Regions from separate parts of the Mesorhizobium sp. M8A.F.Ca.ET.208.01.1.1 genome, predicted to be linked through region 3. Evidence: predicted binding sites of a transcription regulator. Region 3 holds the regulator's gene; each other region holds the start of a gene.
The links. The regulator LexA, encoded in region 3, represses DNA repair genes until DNA is damaged. The targets are predictions, from matches to a motif close to TGTTCNNNNTGTGTTCNG.
Positions count from the first base shown of each region.

Region 1: the regulator LexA is predicted to act here: its motif matches at 1,371-1,388, upstream of EN851_RS01050 (UvrD-helicase domain-containing protein).
Region 2: the regulator LexA is predicted to act here: its motif matches at 1,667-1,684, upstream of parE (DNA topoisomerase IV subunit B).
Region 4: the regulator LexA is predicted to act here: its motif matches at 1,824-1,841, upstream of EN851_RS22175 (ImuA family protein).

Region 1 covers NZ_SRUT01000001.1:222,316-225,427, reverse strand. Annotated here, with positions in the region: gene EN851_RS01055 (glucose/quinate/shikimate family membrane-bound PQQ-dependent dehydrogenase) at 1-1,170, opposite strand, end outside; gene EN851_RS01050 (UvrD-helicase domain-containing protein) at 1,429-3,112, shown strand, end outside.
Region 2 covers NZ_SRUT01000001.1:753,898-757,009, forward strand. Annotated here, with positions in the region: gene parE (DNA topoisomerase IV subunit B) at 1-1,595, opposite strand, end outside; gene cpaB (Flp pilus assembly protein CpaB) at 1,855-2,760, shown strand; gene EN851_RS03755 (type II and III secretion system protein family protein) at 2,851-3,112, shown strand, end outside.
Region 3 covers NZ_SRUT01000001.1:983,484-986,595, forward strand. Annotated here, with positions in the region: gene EN851_RS04825 (ComEC/Rec2 family competence protein) at 1-963, shown strand, start outside; gene lexA (transcriptional repressor LexA) at 957-1,700, opposite strand; gene EN851_RS04835 (GntR family transcriptional regulator) at 2,111-2,884, opposite strand; gene EN851_RS04840 (ABC transporter substrate-binding protein) at 3,038-3,112, shown strand, end outside.
Region 4 covers NZ_SRUT01000005.1:47,100-50,211, reverse strand. Annotated here, with positions in the region: gene EN851_RS22185 (hypothetical protein) at 1-111, opposite strand, end outside; gene EN851_RS22180 (hypothetical protein) at 285-1,412, opposite strand; gene EN851_RS22175 (ImuA family protein) at 1,878-2,630, shown strand; partial or broken gene EN851_RS22170 (DUF6504 family protein) at 2,545-3,112, shown strand, end outside.

The DNA of each region.
Region 1 (3,112 bases), 760 kb from region 3:
CCACATGTTGGGCGAGTTGGCGGTGTAGGTCTGGCCGGCCGGCAATGGCGTCGTCTGGTCCGGATTGCCGGAATCCCAGTTCCATAGCAGCTTGCCGGTGCTCGCATCATAGGCGCGAATGACGCCGGACGGCTCCTGCGTCGAGTAATTGTCGTTGACCGCGCCGCCGGCGATGATCTTGCCGCCCGCGATCAGCGGCGCCGAAGTCGAGTAGTAATAACCGGACTTCGGATACGGCATGTTGGTCAGCAGATTGAGCGTGCCGCCCTCGGCAAAGGCTGGGCAAACCTGCCCGTTGGCGGCGTCGAGCGCGATCAGCCGCGCATCCGAGGTCGGCAGATAGACGCGCGTCGCGCAGGGCTGACCGGCGGCGCCGGCGGCATCGGCATAATAGGAGACGCCACGGCAGGTCTGGTGCTGCCGGTCCTTGTCGAGCTTGATCTTGGGATCGTAGCGCCACTTCTCCTTGCCGGTCGCCGCATCGACCGCGATGGCGAAATTGTGCGGCGTGCAGATATAGAGCGTGTCGCCCACTTTGAGCGGCGTCACCTGGTAGGTGGTCTCACCGACATCGTCCGGACCCTTCACGTCACCGGTGCGGTAGGTCCAGGCCGGCTGCAGATTGGCGACATTATCCGGTGTGATCTGGTCGAGCGGCGAATAGCGCTGGCCGAACTGCGTGCGCCCGTAATAGTGCCATTCGCCCGCCGGCACGTCGCCGCCGAGATTGGCGTTGGGGATCACCTTGTCGGTGTCGAGCGCGCCGCCGATGTCCTTCGGGTCCGTGGTCATCGAATAGCCGGCCACCGCCAGCGATGCCAGCACGGCAAGGATCAGTGGCGCGCGGCCGTCCGGACCGGCAAGGCCCCGCCGCGCCCACGGCGTCAGCAGCCACAGGGCCACCAGCACGATGATGCCGCCGCGCGGGCCGAGTTCCCACCAGTCGAAACCGGTTTCCCAGACCGCCCAGGCAAGCGTTCCGAGCACGATCGCCGCGTAGAGCCAGAGCGCCGTCGAACGGCGCCGGTAGAGCAGCCAGGCGGCGACCAGGAAGGCGAGACCGACGATGATGTAGTACCAACTGCCGCCCAGCGAAGCCAACCAGATGCCGCCGGCGCCAAGCGCCAGGCCGATGAGGAAGAGGATGAGGGAGGTGATCGTGACAGCCAAGATGATACTCCTTCGACTGTTGCGCGCATGGTGCGGCCCTAGGCAACCCGGCATTGCGTGCTGCCCCATACGCAACTTTCTCCCGACCGCCGCGCCTGTCAAGCGCAGGTCAAGGGTCCGCGGCGGCAACCTTGTCCCCCTGCGGTTGTTCACAACGCCGGCCGCCATATCGCTCGAGTGGCCGTATCAGGCACTTTACCCAGAACAAAACGTAGACAGTTCTGGTCTTTCCCTCCCGAATCACTACATTCGGGGGAGATGTCCGGCTTTTCCGAAGACATGCCCTTTTTCGACGAACCCAATGCGCGGCCCACGGCCCCGTCGGGCATTGCCGCGCGCGCCATGGCTGCCCGCGGCGGCCAGAACAATGCGCCGGACTATCTCAAGGGGTTGAACCCCGAGCAGCGGCTGGCGGTGGAGACCACCGAAGGCCCGGTTCTGGTGCTGGCCGGCGCCGGCACCGGCAAGACTCGCGTGCTCACCACCCGCATCGCCCACATCCTCGCCACCGGCAGGGCCTTCCCCTCGCAGATCCTGGCCGTCACCTTCACCAACAAGGCCGCGCGCGAGATGAAGCAGCGCATCGGCATCCTGATCGGCGAAGGCAATGTCGAGGGCATGCCGTGGCTCGGCACCTTCCACTCGATCGGCGTGAAGCTGCTGCGCCGCCATGCCGAGCTTGCCGGCCTGAGATCCGACTTCACCATCCTCGACACCGACGACGTCGTGCGGCTGATCAAGCAGCTGATCCAGGCCGAGGGCCTGGACGACAAGCGCTGGCCCGCAAAACAGTTCGCCCAGATGATCGACGGCTGGAAGAACAAGGGCCAGGGTCCGGCCGACATCGCCGAGGGCGATGCGCGCAGCTTCGCCAACGGCAAGGGCCGCGAGCTTTACAAGGCCTATCAGGAGCGTCTGCAGACGCTCAACGCCTGCGATTTCGGCGACCTGCTCTGCCACCCGATCCGCATCTTCCGCGCCAATCCCGATGTGCTGAAGGACTATCACCGGCGCTTCAAATACATCCTCGTCGACGAGTACCAGGACACCAACACCGCCCAATACATGTGGCTGCGGCTGCTCGCGCAGCGACCGGAAGGCAAGCCGATCTCCCCCCTTGAGGGGGAGATGTCCGGCAGGACAGAGGGGGGCGCCTCGCGCCACAGGGCCACCGTTAACATCTGCTGCGTCGGCGACGACGACCAGTCGATCTATGGCTGGCGCGGCGCGGAGGTCGACAACATCCTGCGTTTCGACAAGGATTTTCCCGGCGCCACCATCATCCGGCTGGAACGCAACTACCGCTCGACCGCACACATATTGGGCGCCGCTTCCCATCTCATCGCTTACAATGAGGGCCGTTTCGGCAAGACGCTGTTCACCGACCGCAACGATCCCGAGGATGGCAAGGTCAACGTCCACGCCGCCTGGGATTCGGAGGAGGAAGCCCGCGCCATCGGCGAGACCATCGAGGCCTACCAGCGCCAGAAGCACAATTTGAACGACATGGCGATCCTCGTCCGCGCGTCCTTCCAGATGCGCGCCTTCGAGGACCGCTTCATCACGCTCGGCCTGAACTACCGCGTCATCGGCGGCCCGCGTTTTTACGAGCGCATGGAAATCCGCGACGCACTGGCCTTCTTCCGCGTCGTCGCCAACGGCACCGACGACCTCGCCTTCGAGCGCATCGTCAATGTGCCCAAGCGCGGCCTGGGCGAAGCGACCATCCGGCAGATCCACGACACGGCGCGCGGCATGCGCATCCCAATGCTGGAGGCGGCGGGCACGCTCGCCGAAAGCGACGAGCTGAAGCCGAAACCGCGCGCCGCGCTGCGCGAGGTCGCGGCCAATTTCGAACGCTGGCAGAAGGCGCTGGAAACCACGCCGCACACCGAGCTCGCCGAGACCATTCTCGAAGAGAGCGGCTACACCGACATGTGGA
Region 2 (3,112 bases), 230 kb from region 3:
TCGTCGCGATACTTTGACCGCGTGCCGCAGCCAAGCGCCTGGATCAGGTCCGATATCTGCTGGTTGGCGGCCAGCTTGTCATTGCCGGCGCTGGCGACGTTGAGGATTTTTCCGCGCAGCGGCAAGACGGCCTGGCTGGCACGGTCGCGCGCTTGCTTGGCGGAGCCGCCGGCGGAATCGCCTTCGACGATGAAGAGTTCGGCACCTGCCGCCGCGTTCTGCGTGCAGTCGGCGAGCTTGCCCGGCAAGCGCAGCTTGCGCACCGCACTCTTGCGCGACACCTCTTTTTCCTGGCGGCGGCGCACCCGTTCGTCAGCGCGCGCGATCACCCAGTCGAGCAGTTTCGAGGCTTCTTGCGGATTGTCTGCCAGCCAATGGTCGAACGGGTCGCGTATCGCGGTCTCGACGATGCGTATCGCTTCGATCGTCGCCAGCCTGTCCTTGGTCTGGCCGACGAATTCCGGCTCGCGGATGAACACCGACAGCATGCCGGCGGCCGAGATCATGACGTCTTCCGACGTGACGATCGAGGCGCGCTTGTTGCCGACGAGGTCGGCATAGGCCCGCAGGCCGCGCGTCAGGACATTGCGGAAGCCGGCCTCGTGCGTGCCGCCTTCACCGGTCGGAATGGTGTTGCAGTAGGAATTGATGAAGCCGTCGCCGCCGAACCAGGTCACCGCCCACTCGAGCGAACCATGGCCGCCTTGCCTGTCGCTCTTGCCGGCGAAGATTTCGCGCGTCACCTGGAATTCGTCGCCTAGCGACGCTTTCAGATAATCCTTGAGGCCGCCGGGAAAATGGAATTCCGCCTTGGCCGGCGTCTGATCCTTTTCCTTGATGAGGGAAGGATCGCAGGTCCAGCGGATTTCGACGCCGCCGAATAGATAGGCCTTGGAGCGCGTCATGCGGTAGAGCCGTGCCGGCTCGAAGGCCGCACCCTTGCCGAAGATCTGCTCGTCGGGATGGAAACGCGTCCTGGTGCCGCGGCGGTTGTGCACCTCGCCGAGGTGCTCCAGACCGCTTACCGGAATGCCGCGTGAAAACCGTTGGCGATAAAGCTGGCGGCCGCGCGCGACTTCGACCTCGAGATGGTCCGACAGGGCGTTGACGACGGAAACGCCGACGCCGTGCAGGCCACCGGAGGTCTCGTAGACCTTGGAATCGAACTTGCCGCCCGAATGCAGCGTCGTCATGATCACTTCGAGCGCCGGCTTCTTGAATTTCGGATGCGGATCGACCGGGATGCCGCGGCCATTGTCGGTGACGGTGAGATAGCCGTCGGCCGAAAGCTCGACATCGATGAAGGTGGCGTGGCCGGCAACCGCTTCGTCCATCGAATTGTCGATGACCTCGGCGAACAAATGGTGCATCGCCTTGTCGTCGGTACCGCCGATATACATGCCAGGCCGGCGGCGCACCGGCTCCAGGCCTTCGAGCACCTCGATGTCGGCGGCGCTGTAACCCTCGCTGCCATCCTTGGCCGCGGCCGGGCGCCTGGCGGCCGCTTGCACCAGCGGATCCGCTGGGCGCGCCGGCGCGCGAACCGGCTGCGGCTGCTTGTCGATGTTGCCGAAGAGATCGTTGTTGTCGTCCATGCCAACCATAAGGGTCCGGTGCTGCGAATCACCCGTCGATACTGCCACGCTTTTCGGCGCCAAGCGACGGAGGTTCCTGTTACGTTCGGGGATTTAACCCCTCTTACCCTAAAACCATTCGATAACCAAGCGGGCGGAAATAGGTCGAATGCCACCGCACAAGATTCCTGATTCTTTAACAATGCCGACTAGCGTGAGCCCAACATAACAAGAAACTGCGGGCGTCAGGGGTTTAGGTGTGAGGGGCAAGGCCATAACGATGATCGGCATCGCCGCCGTTTTCGGCGCGATCTCGATCTTTGCCGCGGATTTCTGGGTCAAGAGCCAGGCCCAGGCCGATGCCCAGGAAAAGACGGCCTCGATCGCCGCTCCGGCCTCACCCAGGATCGAATTCAAGACGATCGTGGTGGCGACCGCGCCATTGCGTTATGGCATGGAGCTCGATCGCACCAAACTCAGCGAAATCCCGTGGCCGCAGGATTCCCTGCCGCAGGGCGCCTTTGCGACCATCGACGGGTTGCTCGGCGAAGGTGGCCGGGTCGTGCTGTCGCCGATCGAGGTCAACGAGCCGGTGCTGCTCACCAAGCTGTCCGGACCGAACGGCCGCGCGACGCTGTCCAATATGCTGACGCCCGGAATGCGGGCGGTCACCATCCGCACCGACGAGATCGCCGGCGTCGGCGGCTTCGTCACGCCGGGCGACCGGGTCGATGTCGTGCTGACCCGCGATGCCGGCGAAATCCAGGAAGTCGCCAAGAACGCGCAAGGCGCGGCCGGTTCGACCATCACCTCGGAAATCGTCGTTGCCGACGCCAAGGTGCTGAGCGTCGGGCAGGGCGCCGACGAGCGCCAGACGACGCCGCAGGTGGCCAATTCCGTGACCATCGAGGTGACGAGCGACGGCGCGCAGAAAGTGGCGCTGGCCCGCACCGTCGGCACGCTGTCGCTTTCGCTGCGCTCCGCCAGCGAAGGCGGCGACGGCAAGAACGGCGTCACCACCATCTCTTCCTTCGGCGGATCTGTGGCTTCCAAGGCCCAGGCGGCGGCCGGCTCCCTGTTCGATGCCGTCGCAAAGGAGCCGGAGAAGCCGAAGTTCAAGACGGTCATCGTGACACGCGGCACGCAGGCCGAGGAATACAAGGTTCCTTCGCGGGATCAGAAGTAAAGACCGGTGGGGACCGGGCGGGACGGGATAATGGCGATGCATACCCTATATCGAATGACGGATCGGTTGCGTTTGGTGCGCGCCTTGGCGATGGCGGCTTCACTGGCCGCGAGCGGCATGCTCGCCTTCGTCGGCGCGGCCAACGCGGACAACGACATCGTCCATGTCTCGTCGACCAGGAATGCGTCGATCAAGGTCGCCAAGGGCAAGCCCAAGACGATCATGACGAGCGCGGCCTTCTACCAGATCGTCATCGGCGATCCGGAGATCGCCAACGTCAATCCGCTGACCGACAAATCCTTCTATGTGCTGGGCAACAATCTCGGCACCACCGGCATTGCGCTGTTCGACG
Region 3 (3,112 bases):
ATCATTGCCGGCAGCGCGACGGCGCTGTTTGCCATCTGGCATTTCCAGCGTGTATCGCCGCTCAGCCTGTTCGCCAATCTGGCCGTCATGCCGATCGTGTCGGTGGTCGTCATGCCTTTTGCGGTCCTCAGTTCGCTGGCGATGCCCTTCGGCGCCGACGGCCCGTTTCTCTACGTGATGGGCAAAGGCCTGACAGCGATGATCGCCGTATCGTCATGGATATCGGAGCGCTCGCCGATCGATGGGGTAGGTCTGATCTCGCAGCAATCCGTGCTGCTGGTGGCCGTCGCGCTGGTCATCGCGACGATGGCGACGACCTGGCTGCGGCTCGCGGCACTGCCATTCGCACTTGCCGGTCTGTTGACTGTGTCGGACATACGCACGCCCGATGTGCTGATCTCGGAAGACGCACGGCTGGTCGCACTGCCGATCGGCAATGGCGAACTGGCCGTCAACCGGGAACGTCCGAACGAATTCGCGGCCGACAACTGGAAACGCGCTCTGGTCTCCGAAACAATCGTCAAACCGGAAATGTTCGACAAGGCGGACGGGCAATTCGATATTGCCGCTCCCACCGACCTGCCGCAGGGATCGCCGTTCTATTGCCGCGAAGGCCTTTGCCTTGCCAGGCACCCTTCCGGCGCGATCGTCGCCTATGTCGAGGATCGCAAGAACACCTGGAAAGCCTGCGCCTTCGCCGACCTGATCGTCGTCAATGACGCGACCGCCTATGACGCCTGCCACAATCCGCTGGTTGTCGTCGTCACGAAACGGCAGCTCGCCCGCAAGGGAAGTGCTGCCGTCTTCTTCGATCCCCAGTCGGCCACAACCCCGGCTGTGATCGAATTCGCTGTCGACGGACCATACCGGCCCTGGCACGAGCAGCGAAAATTCTCACGCGAGGCGAGGGGGCTGCCGCCCTATAAAAAGCCAGACAAGTCCGATGGCAAACCGGCTCAGTAGCGCCTGATCAGCCCGACCAGCTTGCCTTGTACCTTGACTCTGTCCGGCCCGAAAATGCGCGTTTCGTAGGCTGGATTGGCGGCTTCGAGCGCGATCGAGGCGCCTTTACGGCGGAACCGCTTCAGCGTCGCTTCCTCCTCGTCGACCAGCGCCACGATGATTTCGCCCGGACTTGCCGTGTTGGCATTGCGGATGATGACCGTGTCGCCGTCGAAGATACCAGCCTCGATCATCGAGTCACCCTTGACCTCCAGCGCATAGTGCTCGCCGCCCATGATCATATCCGGCGGCACCGAGATCGAATGCGTCTGATGCTGGATGGCATCGATCGGCACACCGGCGGCGATACGGCCCATGACCGGGATGGACACGGCTGAAACCACATCGTCGTCATTGCCGGCCGCGGGCAGACGCGAAGGCGCCGTCGCCGGCTTGAGCTGGCGGCCAAGATTGTTTTGACCAAGGCTGCCCTGGATGACGCTGGGCGAAAATTTCTTTGCCGCGTTCAGGCCGGGCGCGATCGAATCCGGCAGCCGCAGCACCTCCAGCGCGCGCGCCCGATTGGGTAGCCGGCGAATGAAGCCGCGTTCCTCCAGCGCCGTGATCAGGCGATGAATCCCGGATTTGGAGGCAAGATCGAGCGCTTCCTTCATCTCGTCGAAGGAGGGCGGTATCCCGCTTTCCTTGAGCCGTTCGTGGATGAACATCAGCAGTTCATGTTGCTTGCGTGTCAGCATGGCGGCCCCCAAGGCATTGAACGAAGGTCTGAACCAGAATCGAAAAAACAAACCCAGAACAAACACTATCTGTTCCAGTTGTGTTCCGCAACCGTTTAAAGTTTAATGAATTTGTTAAGGCTGCGGATGTTTTTTGTCCGCTACGGCGGGCAGAAGCCGACCTTTTCCGCCATCGGCAGGCCCATTGAAATCGTTATGGTTAATGGCCTGTGGCCCATCCGCTCCCGAGTTTGGCGTCAGCCGTTCGGAAGGCTTTCCCCGGGCGGATTGTATAATTTATCGGTCCATTATTCGCGGAACGAAACGAAACCAAAACGCCAACGACTGGCAGCTTCGGGGCAGCGATGGACCCAGGCGTCCGGCCCCACTCCGACCAACGCGTGCGAATAGGTGTCGCGGAAGCGCCGGAGTCATCCCGAACCAGCTTTCAAGCTGCCGGCGCGGGCGGCGTATTTGGTCGCGCCGCTGTCTTCGCTGTGGACATAGACGTGCAGGGTGTAGCCGATATGGGCCACCATCAGCGCCTTGGCCCGCTCGACGTCACGATCGAGTGCCGCTTCCATGATCGCGGTATGGTGTTCGATCGCAATCGCTTCGCGCAGCGCCTCCATCGCCTCTTCGTAGCCATCCTTGAGGCCGGCCGCGGCCCGCAATGTCGGCGCCAGACCAAGAAAGCGATGATGCCGGCGCAATTGATCCGAGATCGTCGAGCGGAAACGCAACAGCCAATCGCATGTGGCGGCACTCAGCAGCGCCGCATGGAAAGCCTCGTGATTCTCGTCCCATTTGTCGACCGCCGCATCCGACGGATCGTCGACGGCGGTCTTGCAACGGGAGAGCCGGTAGTGGGCGGTGACCACGGCATCTTCCCATTCCTTGCCGCCTTTCTCCATCGATTCGAGGAACAGGGGGATCTCGACCACCATCCTGGCGCGCGCCAGGTCCTCCAGTTCGGCCCGCGACACCCGAGCCACGGTAAAACCGCGATTGCTGATGGCGGTGACCAGGCGTTCGGCCTCAAGCCGCGACAAGGCTTCGCGCAATGGCGTCCAGCCGACTCCATAGGTGCCGCGCAGTGCACTCAGTTTGAGCGGGGCGCCGGGCATGAGGCGCGTGGTCAGGATATCGCGCCGCAACAGCTGATAGGCTGCCTCCGTCTTTGTGGAGCTCGTTTGATCCTGCATCGCGGTCCATCCGTCGTCTGGCAGGGAAAATTATATATGATGTAGGGGCATGGCAAGAATTATATATAATGTTTGACACAAGCCGGCGGACTGACCATGATCGTTTGCAGTAGCCGCGCTGCAAGCGGCGCTGATCAAATCTGGGAGGAAATGATGTTGAAGTCGAAATCCGCTTGGTTGTCGGGTTTGTTCATGGCTAGCGCGTTGATGGTGAGCGCCGGCAGTGCC
Region 4 (3,112 bases), on a different contig from region 3:
TTGCAGAAACCCAGCGCCGGCGAGGGCTATGGAAAGCTGCTTGTTAGTGTCGTTGGTGGGGTCGCGCAGGATCGTTTCGACGAGGCGAAACTCGGCCAGCATGGCCAGCATGGTTTTGCCGCTTCCCGGCGCGCCGACAATGCGGATGGGCAGATCAAAAATGTCGGCCTTGCGAGGATGCTCGGCCAGGAATGTGGTGAGTGGCGCCGGACTCACGATCTCCAGGAAAGTAGTGTCGTCACGAATGTATTCGGTGGCGCGGCGGAGAAATGGATTTGCCATGGTCAGCCGTGCCTATCACGCCGACGAAACAAGGGCTGCATCGCGTGACCATTTTCATTGGTCGTTTCCGCCCAGAGTAGTGGAATGCTGTTGTTAGGTGTGTTGTGCTCAAGGATAAGCGGCAAGGCGCAGTCGGCATAACCCATCTTGAGATCGGCCTGCTCTGCCTCGCCAGCATGTTCGATCAGCCGAAGGTAGAGAGCGTGATTATAGTACTTTTCGCAAAGCGCGATGACGGCGTCGTCAGCGCCTGGATTGAGTTTGAGCGAGGCGGGCAGCAAGGTGCCCTGGGTCACATCGATTGACCCGAAGGTTCGGTCCGCCCATTCGAGATTGGCCAATTTGGTGCGTTGGAGTAGCGCCTCGTGCGCCTGGGTGGTCGAGATATAATGATGAATATGCAGCGCGTAATTCTCGACGATCGGAAAGGTCTTTCCCTGTGCCTCAACCGCCTTGCGCGCACCGATCAGCATGTCGTTGAATTTTTGCAGCTTGCCCTTCCACTCGCCATCCTTGAAGCGAATGAAGGTCGTACCTGAGCCGGTGAAATCGTCGATCAGGTAGACATGCTCGAACTGCTCGTCGCCAGCGTCGGCTTCCTTGATTTTCTTCGCAAGATCGAGCCATTTCTCGATGCCGATATTCATCATCGGCACGACCTGCTCCTGGGTGATGCGGCCGCTGTTGGCGCGCCGCATGATGTCGATGCGGCTGCCGTCGCTCATGCCTATGAATAGCGAGCGTCGCTTAATCCGCTTGAAGGCTGCGACCCCATCGCTGCTGCCCCAAACCTCATGGGGTGGGATGCCGGCCTGCTTGGCGGCAAGGCGCCGCAGATGCGGCGTCACCGTTTCTGGATAAAAGGCCTCGATCACGCGATAAAGCTCTGCATTGGAGATGTAGACGAGCCGGTGCTTAATGAAATCATAGGCCGTCTGGCGGTCCTCGGCATCGAACTGTTTCAGCCAGATTGCCAGGTTTTCGATAAAGCGGGATCCCGCTCGGAAATCGCTGTAGCCGTCATATTTAGTCGAGGCCATTAGCCGCAGCCAAGTATACTCGGCCGTCGCCACGCCGTCATCGGTCCAGTTCATGATTTGCGCAATAAGGCGCAGGCCGAGCAGGTTCATCGGCACCACACCGTAACATGTTCAAATATCGTCTCGCGCACGGAATCTCCCCCTGGAGAGTTTGTAGCGAATTGCACATCGTTGGCAAAGCAATTGAGTCGCGCTTTCAGTGGAATGATGCGTACTCTCGAAATGGAGGAGAAATCGATCAGATTATGCTGCGACTACGGCTTCACACGTCAATCGGCCCAAAGCTACGATTGGGAACGCCCAAAAAAACAGTGAACGAGTGAATGCGGCAGGAATACTGAACGATCGTCTGCTTCTGGAGTCGCGCTATGACGGGCTGAACGGCTGAGATGAGGCTTAACGCCGCCCTTGTGTTGTCGAAGCAGCCTGTAATTTCGCAAGCGGCGCCGCGAAACACGCCAGCGGCTCGCTGATGCCCACTTGACTCTCGTTCACCAATCGTAGAACAAATAGAGAACACGCTTATATACGCTTTCTTGGAGGTCAACCACCATCTTGCGGCCGGAGCCCGCCATAGAGTCATTGCGCGCGCGGATCGAGAAGATCGAGGGCCGAGGCCGGCGCGCCATATCTGTACTTCCTTTCGGAATAGCCGAAATCGACGCACGACTCCCGGGCGGCGGACTGGCGCTCGGCGCGCTGCATGAAATCGCAGGCGGCGGCAATGGCGCCATCGATGGTGCGGCAGCAGCGCTGTTCGCCGGCGGTGTGGCGGCGCGAACGCGGGGCAAGGTCTTGTGGTGCATCACCCGCCCAGACTTGTTCGCCCCGGCGCTGGCGCAGGCCGGCCTCAAACCTGACCGGGTCATCTATGTTGAGGCCGGCGACGACAAGACGATCCTCGCCTGCATGGAGGAAGGCATCCGGCATGGCGGGCTGGGCGCGGTCGTCGGCGAGGTCGCGCGCCTGACCATGACCGCTTCGCGGCGGCTGCAGCTTGCCGCCGAGGAAGCGCACACGATCGGCATCGCGCTGCGGAGATGGCGGCGGCAGGCGGAGGCGGCCGATTTCGGGCAGCCGACGGCAGCCATGACACGCTGGCGCGTCTCGGTCCTGCCATCGGCGCCATTGCCTGTACCTGGCGTCGGCCGTCACCGATGGCTGGTCGAATTGATCCGCGCCCGCGCGGGCGAAAGTGCCGATTTCGAATTGGAGGCGTGCGATGGCACGGGTTGTCTCGCTGTTCCTGCCGACCTGGCCGACCGACAGGGTGCGGCGCAAGGCCGGCGATGGGGCGCCTCCAGCTGAGGCTCCGCTCGTCCTGATCGGCCGCGATAAAAACAGGCGCTTGGTGCTCGCCGCCGACGCCGCCGCACTCGTCGCCGGCCTGCGCCCCGGCATGCCCGTGACGAAGGCGCAGGTGCTGGTGCCGGGCCTCGCGATCCAGGACGCCGATCCGCAAGCGGATGCCAAGGCGCTCGAGCGGCTCGCCGTCTGGATGCTTCGATTTGCACCGATCCTAGCGCCCGACCCTCCCGACGGGATCGTCATCGACACGACCGGCGCCGACCATCTCCATGGCGGCGAGGCCATGATGCTCGAGGGCATGGTCGGACGTCTGGCCATGTCCGGCATCGTCGCCCGCGCCGCGATCGCGGACAGCTGGGGTGCGGCGCATGCAATGGCCCGCTATGGCGGCCATCCCATCCGCATCGCACCGGCCGGCCATGGTCAATCGATCCTCGAACCGCTCGCGCTCGAGGCGTTGCGGATCGCGCCTTCGACGGCGG